3 regions of the Nitrosomonas sp. Is35 genome follow, and region 3 is predicted to be linked to each of the others. Evidence: riboswitches for the same ligand, from Rfam matches in the RefSeq annotation. Region 3 holds a riboswitch; each other region holds the start of a gene.
What was found. A riboswitch is a leader RNA that binds a small molecule or an ion and turns the genes downstream of it on or off. The one in region 3 is predicted to bind cyclic di-GMP.
Positions count from the first base shown of each region.

Region 1: linked by a shared signal. The riboswitch ahead of R2083_RS12965 (hypothetical protein) and the one ahead of R2083_RS12170 (S8 family serine peptidase) in region 3 are both predicted to bind cyclic di-GMP.
Region 2: linked by a shared signal. The riboswitch ahead of R2083_RS03725 (hypothetical protein) and the one ahead of R2083_RS12170 (S8 family serine peptidase) in region 3 are both predicted to bind cyclic di-GMP.

Region 1 covers NZ_JAWJZH010000001.1:2,772,277-2,777,049, reverse strand. The annotation lists gene R2083_RS12975 (hypothetical protein) at 1-777, opposite strand, end outside; gene mgtE (magnesium transporter) at 915-2,357, opposite strand; cyclic di-GMP riboswitch class I at 2,702-2,788, shown strand; gene R2083_RS12965 (hypothetical protein) at 2,899-4,257, shown strand; gene aroE (shikimate dehydrogenase) at 4,346-4,773, opposite strand, start outside.
Region 2 covers NZ_JAWJZH010000001.1:831,104-835,876, forward strand. The annotation lists one part of gene R2083_RS03720 (IS5 family transposase) at 1-342, shown strand, start outside; partial or broken gene R2083_RS15380 (transposase) at 781-942, shown strand; cyclic di-GMP riboswitch class I at 1,514-1,600, shown strand; gene R2083_RS03725 (hypothetical protein) at 1,706-3,052, shown strand; gene R2083_RS03730 (mannose-1-phosphate guanylyltransferase/mannose-6-phosphate isomerase) at 3,527-4,773, shown strand, end outside.
Region 3 covers NZ_JAWJZH010000001.1:2,583,849-2,588,621, reverse strand. The annotation lists gene R2083_RS12170 (S8 family serine peptidase) at 1-1,591, opposite strand, end outside; cyclic di-GMP riboswitch class I at 1,848-1,933, opposite strand; gene R2083_RS12165 (VOC family protein) at 2,148-2,528, opposite strand; gene R2083_RS12160 (hypothetical protein) at 3,090-3,545, shown strand; gene R2083_RS12155 (porin) at 3,653-4,773, opposite strand, start outside.

The sequences.
Region 1 (4,773 bases), 190 kb from region 3:
TGCTTCATTGCCTTGCTCTCTCCAATTTCCAAATCGCATTAAGTAGAATGCAATAGATTTCTCTGTATCATCAGACAGTTCTCTGCCAGCGCAATATAGCTTCACATCACCAATGATAAAATTTACTTGCCCTACTTCATCAATTGATGCTGCTTTATTATCATCAGCAATCAACTCAATTACCAAGTTAGGTTCTGTCGCAATTGTGCGATCGCCAAGTAAAGACATTTCGTTCTTGGCCATAGCATTAACAAAGTCTGTCACATAACGCGTTTTCTGTTCCAAGAGAGAAGACTTTGACAAAAGAAACCATTTGTTTGATCGGGAATAATAAATTGCAAACATTAGGGGAATTGAATGAATATTTGCGTAGTTCTCGAGCTTTTCTAAGTATTTCTTATTGAATGGGTATGGAGATTTAATATTTGGGAAATGACAATTTTTAACCTCAATGAAAATTTGTTGCCCATTATTAAGTATTACTCTGTAATCTGGGGCTAATATATTTTGCTCCGATGAAAATGTTTCTCCACTATCTTCTTGCTTTATGAATTGACACTGACCTAAGGCGCCGGCAACATGTGCGAACAGTGATTCTACGCGTTTACCATAAATGAGAATCGGATTGTCTTGAGAGGATTTCAATGAGCTACTAATGTGTTTGATAAAGTGATCTACATCTTCTTGCACAGACAGTTTGTAATTGTGCTTAAGCCCCATTGCAGTGAAGAGATCTATCACTTCAAATTTTTCAGGGTCTCTTTTTACACGTTTCAAATAAGCCTCCAATCAAAGTCATACTTGCGAGTAATTCTTAAGCCTGTGTATATCTACTATGCTTAAGAATATGTAACAGCTAGGTAGTGATTAGTTTGAATACAGCTGCATAGTGATGTAGATCTGATCTAACCTGCTTATAACAAGAAAATCGTTGCCAACCCTAGAAAAATAAAGAATCCGCCACTATCCGTCACAGCCGTGATCATCACGCTGGAGCCGATGGCCGGGTCGCGGCCGAATTTGCGTAGGGTTAGCGGGATTAGCACGCCGAGAAGCGCGGCGAGTAGCAGGTTCAGCACCAGCGCCAAGGTCATGACCAGGCCGAGTTCGGCGTTCTGGTAGATGGCGAAGGTGAACAGGCCGACGATGGTTCCCCACAGCAGGCCGTTGACGATACTGACGCCGACTTCCTTGGTGATCAATTTCCAGGCGCTGCTGGTGTTGATTTGATCGAGCGCCAGCGCGCGCACGATCATGGTGATGGTTTGATTGCCTGAGTTGCCGCCGATGCCGGCGATGATCGGCATCAGCGCGGCCAGCGCGACCAGTTTTTCGATGGAATCTTCAAACAGGCCGATGACGCGGGAGGCGATGAACGCGGTGACCAGATTGACGGCCAGCCACACCCAGCGGTTTTGCACGCTTTTTAACACCGGCGCGAAAAGATCCTCTTCTTCGCTCAAACCGGCCAGATTCAGCGCTTCGTTCTCGGCTTTGTCGCGGATGAAATCGATGACGGTGTTGACGGTGACGCGGCCCAGCAGTTTGTCGTTTTCATCCACCACGGAAGCGGAAACCAGGTCGTAGCGCTCGAACGCATTGGCCGCTTGCTGAGCGACATCGTCCGGTTGCAGTTTGATGATTTCGTTGGTCATGACATCGGCAACCAAGGTGTCCGGATCGCTGACGAGCAGGCGGTTGATCAGCAACACGCCTTTCAATTGTTCATTCCGGTCGACCACGAAGAGCTGGTCGGTATGATCGGGCATTTCGTCCAGCATGCGCAGGTAGCGCAACACCACCTCCATGCGGACATCTTCGCGGATCGTGATGACATCGAAATCCATCAAGGCGCCGACGGAATCTTCCGGGTACGACATGGCGGCGCGTAGTTGTTCGCGTTCTTCCACGGGGAGCGAGCGGAAAACGTCGTCCATGACTTCCTGCGGCAAATCGGGCGCAAGGTCGGCGATTTCGTCGGCATCGAGATATTCCGTCGCCGCGACCAGTTCCTGATTGTGCATGTCGGTAATCAGCGAGGCACGGACGGCATCGGAGGTTTCCAGCAGCACTTCCCCGTCCCGGTCGGTTTTGACCATGCTCCAGATCAGCAACCGGTCTTCCAGCGGCAGCGCTTCGAGGATCAGCGCGATGTCGGCGGGATGGAGCTGATCCAGGAAAGCTTGCAGCTCGGACAGATTTTGTTTCTGCACCGTCGATTCAGCCAGCGATTCATCCGGCGCATCCTGCAGATTCACCAGACCTTCGACCAGCTTGTATTTGCGTAACAGAAACGTGACCTGCTGCAGCGGCGTCGGTGAATTGTCCTGATCGTTGTTGTTGTCCGTTTCTGTCATAACAGGTTTGCGCTAGTGAGGCAGCTTTCTCGTTGGGAATAAATTCAGCCTGCTTATACGCTGAATAGTTTGCAATTTGATGACCGGGAAGTATAACCGTCCGTGCTATGTCAGCACCAACAAAATATTGGACGGCTAACCGGGGTCGTTCCACTTTTTTGTATTTTTACTATGCGGCGCTGACCGTTCTTGTCGCCAGCTGACAAGAAACGTCACCTACTCTTTGCTTGATTCCTGCGTGCCCATGATAAGAATACATTTAATGTATTTGTTAATTGTATTTTCATTAATTGTCGACCGGCAAATTCTTGATTGGCACAGTTCCTGCTTATAGATGGTTCGTAGTATGAAAAAGGCAAACCCTGCGAAAGCAGGGGACGCAAAGTCACTGATCTAACGGGCCAATGCCCCAGGATGGCAGGACTGCCAGATAGCTCTTGTCTTGATCACCGCAATGATTCGACAAGTATCGAACGAAGTAATGTTGATACAAGCATATCCACGCAGTTCCGTCCTTTTAACGTTAAGGAGGAACCCTAATATGAATTTCAATCATCAGAAACGACAAACTGCCAATCCGCTGGCAACGGATGACGCAACAGAGTTAATGAGAAACGCCGGAACAAGTTACATGACCAAGCTGAGTGCTGGTGTAGTGCTCATGATGCTGGTATTGGCGGCTGCTCCCGTCACCCATGCGGCCGGTCTGCTGTTTAAATCTAACTTTGGCGCGGGTATATCGCTTGGAGCACCCTATGGCTTTGCTACTAAAGGGGCTTATCAGGATATTATAGGTACAGATAAAGAAACTGGTTATAGCTGGCCGGTCTCTGCTCTAGGTGCAAATTTCTCGGGTGTGCAACTGATTACTGTCGATCCTATTACTTCTACGACGATCGGAGATTACATCAGTGGTGAAATCAGATCAGTAGCTGGGCCAAAAGGGGAAGCGGTTAATGAGCTTTTTCAACAAGTGAAAATAACCGGCGAGTTGGGACGAGCTGGTTCACAGGCGCCACTGCTGATTAGAAGACCATGGACGATAGGTGATGTGAATGATTTGTACATTACTTACTGGTTTAAGTATCAGGCTAATTTGGAAACGCAGCTGGATAATACGGTTTCGTCCGCGAATTGGCGGTCACAATTCACACTCAAAACTGGGGGATACAATAACACTGGAGAAGGTGATTATCGAATGAGTGTGACTGTGATGAAAGGAACTGATGACAAACTCTATTGGTTAACAAAGGGTGATAATTTGGGTGGCGTATTCCCCACCAGGGTCGACTACTGGAGTGAAGAAAATCATGTTGTGCCAGTGCCGATAGATAAATGGTTTAAATTTGAAGTTTACTGGCACCGGTCAAGTGGCACTGATGGACGCTTCTGGGCAGCGGTCGATGGCGAAGTGATAGCGGATTACCACGGGCCAAATATGGGTGATTACAATCTTCCTATAACCCGGATTTTTGTGAGCAATCCGTATAGTGGCGGTCATGTGTCAGTGGATAATCACATCACCGGATTGGAGATATGGAATGACTTCCCTTGTGGCGATGGAGTGTCTTGCTTCAGCGCGGATTCTGTTGCTCCGACTGTGCCCTCTTCACTTCTGGCGGCATTAAAATCGACTACAACCACGACGAAGGTAAAAGGTAAGACAAGAACTATTTCCTCTGCATCGGTTTCGCTATCCTGGAATGCATCCTCCGATAATATCGCTGTTGCGGGGTATTACATCTACAGGAATGGAACAAAAATTGCAGTTAGTACTTCAACGAGTTATTCAGATTCACTTGGAAATGCTACTGGGTCTATTTATAGTTACACAGTGAAGGCTTTCGATGCGATGGGTAATATATCGACAGCCAGCAATGTAGCTTCGATTGTTTATTAGAGATTTTGCATGGTGATTACGTTTGCCGATCAGGTGCGTAATCACCGTATTTCTTGGATTATTAGGTCTGCATGCTTGGTGAACTGAATCAAATTAATAATTTCAACTGTGCAATGACGGGTTTTGTCTGAGGCCTGATCCCGCGCCATATAAAGAAAGACTCGGCCGCTTGTTCAACCAACATACCAATTCCATCGGTTATCTGTTGCGCGCCATGTTGCAGGGCGAATTTGAGAAAAGGAGTTGGTTCATGCTGATACATCATGTCGTAGGCGAAAGTCGCCTTTGCAAATACATTAGCGGGTAATTCAGGCAGTGCATTGTGCAGGCTGGCGGAAGTAGCATTGATGATGATGTCAAAATGCTCATCGGCGAAAAACATAAAATCGCCTGCGGCAATGTTGCCATAAGTGTTGAACTGTTTCCGTAGCGCTGCTGCTTTTTCAGGGGTACGGTTAGCGATTGCCAGCAGCGAGGGCATATGCTGCAGCAACGGTAGGATGACGCCCTGTGCGG
Region 2 (4,773 bases), 1.8 Mb from region 3:
CCCGGTCACGCCCACGATGCGCCAGAGGGCAGGCAGCTTTTGCTTTCCCTCGGTCCCGTCAATACGCCCACCTACCTGCTGATGGATCGTGCTTATGAGGGCGACCAAACCCGGCAACTGGCACTAGATTTGGGTTACATCCCGGTTGTTCCGCCCAAAGCAAATCGCTTGTCACCCTGGGAATACAACCGTGCCATGTACAAAAAACGCAACGAGATCGAACGATTGTTCAGAAGGCTCAAGGGATTTCGCCGCATCTTCTCCAGGTTCGATAAGCTCGATGTCGTCTTCATCTCCTTTATCCACTTCGCTCTCATCGTCGAAGCAATCAGATTGTGTTAACAGACCCTAGCTTGACTGGGTCAACTTATCGCTAAACAATTTTGAAAGAAAATCAAATGACAGGTAGATTTTTATTTTTTCTCACAGATCTAGCTGTTTAGTCCCACGGCATGCTGGGATGGAGCAACTCCACCTCTAAACCTTGAATCTATGAATTGTTCAGGTTTTCTTACAGCTTACATTAGCAAAATTACCTAATGGAAAATTCGGAACAATAACTTTTCCCAAGTTTGAGTCTGATTCTCGAAGCCACTACAGTGACATTATTTGTTAACTAATGACACGATATGTCAATGGGTTCTCGATTAGTCGTATGATATTGATTATAGGCGCTCAATTTAGTCAATCTTTTTGAGCTTACACAACCGTAAATTCCCTCTGTGTGTAGAAAAAGTTCAGTAGAATTTCGAAACCTTCTGATAACCGAGATTTACAGGATGTCAGATCGTTGCGGTACTGAAAGAAGGCACAGCTGGTATACCGGTGGTTGAGTCGTGTTGCAAGCACGGTGTTAGTTACGCCACGTACTGCCAGTGGAAGGGCAAGTACTCAGGCGTACAGGTGTCGGCGAGCTACAGCGATTACGTGGATGGAGGCTGAGAATGCCAAGCTCAAACGCATGTATGCAGTTTGGCGCTGGAGAATGCAGCGATCAGGTGCGAAGTAACCAAGCAGTTGGTGCAAGCCAGAATGCCTTTATCGGACGCTTTAACGGATTGACCGGGCTAAGGTACTTGATGCGCTCTTTTTGCCTATCTCGAGCAGGTTCAAACCATCACTGACCAGTGGCATTAATTATAACGAAAACCGTCCGCAATGAAGCATTGGGCGACACCCCGCCGGTGCAGTTCATGCCACGGTTAACCCGGGTTCCGAATCTCTATCGGACTTTGTCTACTTGATGGGGGAGCTTACGGGAGCTTACGGGAGCTTGCGGGAGGTTACGAGCTTACGACTATAGCTCGTTTTGGTGCTATACATCCTCAGAAATTTGTAAGAAATTACCGGTATTTTATTGATTTCTTGCAAACAAAACCATTACATGCGAGCGATATTCAAATTTAAATCATATCGTTATGATTTATTCAGGACTGACTGATTATCTGTGGTGGTTTTTGCGTGTCAATTCAGCGATTACTATTGGCACGGTTTATGCTGAATTAGTATCGCAACATGAAAAAGGCAAACTCTGCGAAAGCAGGGGACGCAAAGTCACTGATCTAAAGGGCAAATGCCCCAGGATGGCAGGACTGCCAGGTACGTTACTCGCTTATTTACCACGTTATATTGATGATTACCGAACGAAATAACTTTGAAGCGTATCCATGCAGTTCCATCCTTTAACTCTAAGGAGGAACATTATATGAGCACTAATAATCAAGCATTACAAGCCAGCAGTTTTTTGGCTTTAGTTATAAGGCAGTTACATGTAGAGAGAGCTAATGCTAATTGCTTTGCACGGCGTGGCGTTAACATGGTATTTATTATTATGCTATTGCTACTGACTGCATTGAGCTTTGTGACCCCGGCAGCTTATGCAGCTTCTCTGCTTTTTAAATCTAATTTAGGTTCTGGTGTTTCTCTCGGAGCGCCATATAACTTCTCAGCTCACGGAGCATATCAGATGATCAATGGCACCGATAAAGAAACCGGATATATGTGGCCGGTTTCTGCTTTGGGCTCAAATTTCTCAGGTGTGCAACTGATTACTGTCGATCCTATTACGTCTTCAACGATCGGAAATTACATTAGCAGTCAAATTCGATCGGTAACAGGACCAAAAGGTGGGGCGGTTAATGAACTTTTTCAACAAGTGAAAATAACCGGTGAATTGGGACGAGCTGGTTCACAGGCGCCGTTGTTGATTCAAAGACCATGGACGATTGGTGATGTTAAAGACTTGTATATTACTTACTGGTTTAAATATCAAGCTGATCTGGAGACACAACTGGACAATACAGTTTCATCTGCGAATTGGCGGACACAATTCTCACTCAAGACAGGGGGGTACAATAACACAGGAGAGGGTGATTATCGGATGAGCGTGACTGTAATGAAAGGAGCTGATGGCAAGCTCTACTGGATGACAAAGGGTGATAATGTGGGCGGCGTATTCCCCACCAGGGTCGATTACTGGCGTGAAGATAATCATATTGTTCCAGTGCCGATAGATAAATGGTTTAAATTTGAGGTTTACTGGCACCGGTCAAGTGGCACTGATGGACGCTTCTGGGCAGCCGTCGATGGTGAAGTGATAGCGGATTACCACGGCCCAAATATGGGTGATTATAATCTTCCTATAACCCGGATTTTTGTGAGCAATCCGTATAGTGGCGGTCATGTGTCAGTAGACAATCACATAACAGGATTGGAGATATGGAATGGTTTTCCGTGCGGTGACGGAGTGTCTTGCCTTAATTTTGATACTGTTGCTCCTACAGTGCCAGCTTCATTAGCATCAAAACTATCCAATTATGGAACTGCTTCCGGAGTTGCACTATCTTGGAGCAAGTCCTCAGATAATGTAGCTGTTGCGGGATATAAAATATATAGAAATGGGACTAATATCGGTGTAACCACTACTGCGACAAGTTTTAGAGATACTATTATGGGTAGTGCTAAAGGGGCTCTTTACAGTTATACAGTAAGAGCATTTGATGCTGCAGAAAATTTATCCGCGGCAAGCACTGCAACATTGGTAACTTATTAGTGGGATATTGATTTACCATGTGTTAAGTTAATTTCAGCAGTAAGTGCTACTTGATTTTAGATAAGTGTGTTATTTAATATCTTTTTTCAGCGATCAAATCCGCCGGAATATATTTCTGGCGGAAATTAATCGAGCTGTTTGCATTTATAGTCTTTTCAATTCGATAATTAAAGTACAAATCGTATAAAGTAGGCCATTTAGGATGTTAATTGCTGGATTCTTCCAATTTGCTGCTCAAAACAAGTATCAGCAAATCAAATTTTTGTTTAATATAATTCTTATCTCGGTTCCAGTGCTCGAATAAATTACCCAAGGATCCAGTAGAATCACAACAGTTATTAAGTCCCTATATCGAAATCTTAATGGCATAATCCACGAGAAATAAGTATATGATATATTGCAAGAGAAAAAATTTTATAAATTAATAAGTTAAATGAGTGTGAGTTAGAAAACGCTCGGTATCTTTATCCTTGAATGAATACATTAACACCTATCATCTTATCCGGTGGCTCGGGCACCCGCCTTTGGCCTCTGTCACGTGAGAAATATCCCAAGCAGTTATTGCCATTAATAAACGAGGATTCTTTGCTGCAAGCCACTGTCCGGCGTATGGATGGATTAAGTGGCGTGCAATTAAATGTACCGATGGTTGTGTGCAATGAAGAATATCGTTTCGTCATTGCTGAGCAATTACGAGTCATGGATAGAAAAGGGAGTATTCTGCTTGAACCCTTCGGGCGCAATACTGCTCCTGCATTAACATTAGCTGCGCTCGCAACCCTACGGGAAGGGGATGATCCCATTTTATTGGTCATGCCGTCCGATCATGTGATTATGGATGTGGAATCATTTCAGGCTGCTGTTTTAGCAGGTATGTCACAAGCAATGGATGGCAGGATTGTCACTTTTGGGATAACACCTGACGCTCCTGAAACCGGGTATGGTTATATCCAATCGGGCGAGTTAATCGAGCAGGGCAAAACTGCTTACCATATTGCGCGTTTTGTCGAAAAACCGGATCTGCCGACTGCGCAAACTTATCTAGATGCGGGTAATTATCTCTGGAACAGCGGATTGTTCATGATGCGGGCCTCGGTATGGCTGTCCGCCATTGGCAAATGCCGGTCGGATATTTTAACGGCTTGCCAAGCTGCTTGGGATCAGGGATCGGCAGATGGTGATTTTCTCCGTGTCGATAAGCAAGCTTTTGAGCAATGCCCAAGTGATTCGATCGACTATGCAGTCATGGAGAGAATTGCTCGGCAGGAAAGTGACTTGCCAGGTGGTGTAGTCATTCCGCTGACAGCCGGATGGTCTGACATCGGTGCGTGGAGCTCATTGTGGCAAGTGCTTCCCAAAGATGACGCGGGCAACGTAGCGAAGGGGGATGTATTATTAAATGATTGCAAAAATACCCTGGCCATTTCCGAAAGCCGTTTGGTTACCTGTGTCGGTATCGAAAATGTGATCGTTGTTGAAACTCCGGATGCTGTATTGGTTGTGCATAAAGACAAAACACAAGACGTGAAATTGGTTGTCGATATGTTGAAACAGCAAGGCCGCCCGGAAGGAAAATTGCATCGTAAAGTGTTCCGTCCATGGGGCTGGTATGACGGAATCGATGTCGGTGAACGTTTTCAAGTGAAACGTATTGTGGTCAAACCCGGTGCGGCCCTATCTCTGCAAATGCACCATCATCGCGCCGAACACTGGGTTGTGGT
Region 3 (4,773 bases):
ATGCACTGGTGCTGATGGTGACGGTTCCGGTGACGCTGCCTGCAACGGGGTTTACGATGGTAACTGCTGGAGCTTGTGTGTCCACACTGGGTGTCACGATCGAATTGCTAACATTGACCGAGATGTTGGTGGTGCTCAAGTTTCCGGTTGTGTCATAGGCGCGCGCTTCAACTTTTGCGGTTCCATTCGGTGCTCCTGCCGTATCCCAACTAAACGCGAATGGGGATGAAGTGTCCGTGGCTATATTAGTATTGTTGATCCACAGTTCTACGCGCGCCACGCCGGTATTATCGGTTGCATCGACATCGACAGGAATCAACCCGGAAACAGTGGCACCGCCGAGTGGATCGATGATGAAGATTGCAGGAGCTGTCGAGTCGATTTTGGGCGTTGCATTTTTTGCAGCCAGTACCGCAGCAGCGGCATTAACTCGGCCATAACCGAAATAGACATCCTTACCAGCTGCGCCGAGATCAACGGCTGTGGAGAAAAGCAGATTTTCGATGTCAACGCTGCCCAATTGTGGATTGGCAGACATCATGAGTGCGATAACGCCAGCAGTTAATGGGCTTGAGAAAGAAGTACCGGCTACCGGCATATAATCGCCGCCAAGCCGGGTGCTATAGAAATTTTGCCCTGGCGCCGCTAGTGAAACGTAATCACCATAGCTCGAAAAATTTGCTTTATTATCGTATAAATCAGTGGCTGCTATTGCTAGCATGCTCGTAGTGACCGTGAAGCTTTCCAGTGTTCCGGTATTTCCGGCGCTAACCGTTACCAAACCTCCTTTATCTTTCATATATTGTGCTGCATTTCGAATGGATAGATTGCTAGAAAGTCCTTCAAAACTGGCATTAGCTACACGTGCTCCGTGATCCGCCGCATAGATCAGGGCTTGAGATATCGTGCTAGAGTAACCTATGCCATTCAAGTCAGTTATTCTGAGGGGCATGATCATAGATTGACCGGCGATTGCTGCTATACCAACGCTGTTGTTGGTTGCTGCCGCAGCAGTACCAGCGACAGCGGTTCCATGGCCTAGCACATCCGAGAAGTTTGAGTTGTTATCATAAAAATTCCAGCCCGATACTAGTTTTGAGGCAAGATCAGGGTGTGTGTTATCAATCCCAGTATCTAGGATTGCGATGGTAATACCGCTGCCTTGAGTAATATCCCATGCAGCTGGTGACCCAATTATGGGGTGCTGCCATGCATTGGTATACATTGGATCATTGGGAACAAAAGCCGGGGTAACGGCGTGATCAAGATCAGCAAACTTAAGGTGCGGATGGCGCTGAAGCGTGGCAACGATGCCTTCTTCAGAATATTCCGGTACATCAACGATATACAATTCGCTTTGTCCAATTTTTCTGGCCTTGCCTTCATGATCTTTCAGAATATTTGCAAAAGCTTGTGCAGGAAGACCGGCACGTGGCACTACCAGAATCCGACCTTTCGCCCATTCTTTTGTAGTGTTGCTTTTAAAATGCACACTTTGGGCTGATGCAGTGCTAGAGCGATTGTCTATGGCGTGATCATTTGCTTGTTCTGGTGGTGAAGCATTTAAAGTAACAGATAATGATGCTGTCAAAAGAAATATTCCAATCTGAGAAGTAGCTGTGACTGTGCGTTTCGTTAGGCTGGGTCTATGGGTACTTAGAAAATGTGATTGGTGGCTGTGAGGTAGTGATGAAGGTATGGTTTGTAGGGATTGTTTGTTACTTCCCATGGATTATTCCTCTAAAAATCAGGGAAGACTTTGGAGAGAAGCTGCTAAATGTAGTCATGTGTTATATGCTTATCCACTCTTGACTAGATCTGATATTGTGTTTTAGCAAACAATATAATCTGGCAGTCATGCTATCCTAAGGCGTTTGCCCTGTAGACCTAGACTTTGCGCCCCCCGCTTTCGCGAGGTTTGCCCTTTTCAAATGATTCGAGACGTGCAGAAAATTAATGATTCTTCTGCAAGATTTCGTTTTCTGTTTTCGGTTTATAGAGAGAATACTTTAGGGAGTATTTCTAAGGTGGGCGAATAAAGGTGGTTAAATTGCGCCGGGGTACATAACAAATAATTCAATTTAATCCGGTTTGATGCCCCGCTGCATGTGGCGGGGTTTTTTTATTGCGGTTGAGAGAAACGGAAGTTATTGCATTGAATGCAAGCCGATCATGTTGCCTTCGGTGTCCCGGATCAAAGCGATAAAGCCATAGGGGCCGATGGGCATTTTTTCACGGATCAAATGCCCTCCCGCAGAGGCTGCACGAGCAGCCTCAACAGCACAATCCGCACAGGAAAAATAGACCAGCACAGCATTTCCGCCGGATGGCCCGTCTGCCATTTTGACCAGCGCGCCGGATGCGCCCATTTGACCTTTCAGCATGGGAAAACTCCACAGCTCAACCGGCATGCCCGCAGGACTATCCAGTTGTTCCAGCTTTGTTTGGAACACCGATTCATAAAAACGCTTGGCGCGCTCCATATCCTGCACGTAAATTTCAAACCAGCCTACGGGATTATTGTTCATATGCATTTCTCCTTTGAGTACTTAAGTTTCGAATGGATTGTTAGCTTAACCAAGGCTTGAATATTCTCGATCTTGATTCTCTATTGGGTATCCAAACGTTCAATCAATCGGATTGGCATTGAACAAGATTACCACTGACCTATCTAAATGTAGAACATTTACTTGTTGAGTTATTTTAGTGTTTTTTATGCTGTTTTTCCTTCCTGAACTATTCCCGAGTAAAAAAGTCAGATATTTTGTTGGCTTTCATTTTTGATTATGATAAAATTTATCATCCATTGAAAAAGGTCTTATATTTCATGACCTTGAATGGATTGTGGTTAATGATAACTACAACGGGAACTGTGGCTTTGATTGGTAAAACGCACTATTTTCCTTACCAAGAAACTATAGTTTTTTTCTGATTAATAAATTTAATGGAGGAGAGAAATATGATCACAAGTGTCGTGATTTTTTCAACAAACGCCCGAGCGCGGAGGGTTTCTATGATGTCGAGTGCAATGGCATTGCAGTCATACACAAAAGTTTTCCCAACCTACACTGAACCTTGGAGGAGTTAAAATGACATTATTGATATATGATTGGAAAAAATCCATCAAAAAAGCACTGAAATTATTTTCACTATTCTTAACAATTTCCATCTTATCCGCTTGCGCACAAATGAGTTCCGTCGCTGCGCCGGTCGGAATTTCCAATAATGATCATGATGCTCTAGTCAAGTATTATGAGGATATAGGGAGAGAAACCAAAGCAAGGTTGCGGGAGAATAAAAAAGTTCTCAAGGAGTATGAAGCGCATCCTTATTACTTTGGTAGACAAGGACTAGAAGCTCAATCGCATGCAAAAGCAAACGTTCGTGAATACGAAAAGACTTTGCGGGAAATTCAGATACATGCTGATTTCCATAGAAAAATGGCGTTAGAGCAAAAGGGCAAAGTAATAAATAAAGCGAAAGCTAATCAAGATCGTGACCTCACTTCAAAGAGTCCAGAGAGTTCTGTGAACAAAGGCCTTTGAGTAAGTAACGAACAACCACCGAATTTTTCGGTGGTTGGTCTTTAAGACCTGCAACAAAAAACCTGCAACATCGATTTCCAGTCACAACGCTGATTTAAAACTGTTTCTTAGAAGGGAAGCACAAAATCCAGTGAGAACAAAATTTGATCCTTATGGCCAGCAAACGGTTTGTACGCAACAGTACGATAGGCATCGACACTGTCATAGCGGATATTCGGCCGGATGGTGAGCTTCTTCAGATGATCCCAGCGAAGTTTTAGCGTCTTAGCCGCTTTCCAGTTCATTCCCACCGTTGCCGCGTAATAGTCCGCAGGTGCAACCGTAACGTTGTTGATATTTCCCGCATAGCTTACCGGTACGCCATTGACGATATTGGTTGCCGCCGCGACCCGGAATGGCGAAGGATTGCGAAATCCGTCTCTGTCGCGAAACCACTCGCCACGAAATCCGATCGATACATTTTCGGTCAGGTCGTAATATAGATGCGTGACCAACCCCATCCACTGGGCATCTTTGACGACATTGGCGTATTTCAGATTATTCAATAGAATGCCGTCCGCGAACCCATGCACATGATGCAAGACCAATAAAGTTCTGGGATTGATTCTGTGTTGCAGTACGAGGTTAAACATTCCCCACGATTCACTGCTGTGTGTTGAAGTTTCGCCGTAAGTGCCGGTGGCATTGAACGATGTGGTCTGATTATCACTTTTCCAGGTGAAACCGGCAATTCCGCTCCAGTTGCCAAGCTGTTTGTCCCAGCCGCCATCCCAGCCCCCGGTGGCGCTGCCGGTCACAGCGCTGCCCAGAACAGACCAATTTTTATTGATGATATAACTGGCTTGTAAACCGGTATGTGTGAAAGGCTCGCCTGCATTAAAAGAATAAGCGCGCGTATAAAAGAAATTGTCGGGTGCTGGAATTGTTTCAAAACCGGTAGGAGAGTAAAAATGACCGGCTCTGATATTAATTCCTTTTGTGCCAATGGGCACATGGGCTTCCAAATAAGCTTGCGGCAGCGCGATGCCGTAGGTTTTGGTAGAGGCGCAACACAACCCGAGATCCCAGTTGCTGCGCTTTAGCGCTTCACCGGTGTTGACGTCAAAAGCCGGTACACCAAAGGCTTGAGTAAAAACGGCATCGGTTCCGAACAGAAAATCGAACCGCCCGCCAAAATCCCATTTGTGGGCTTCGGAAACCACTTGACGTTGAATAAACGTATTGAATT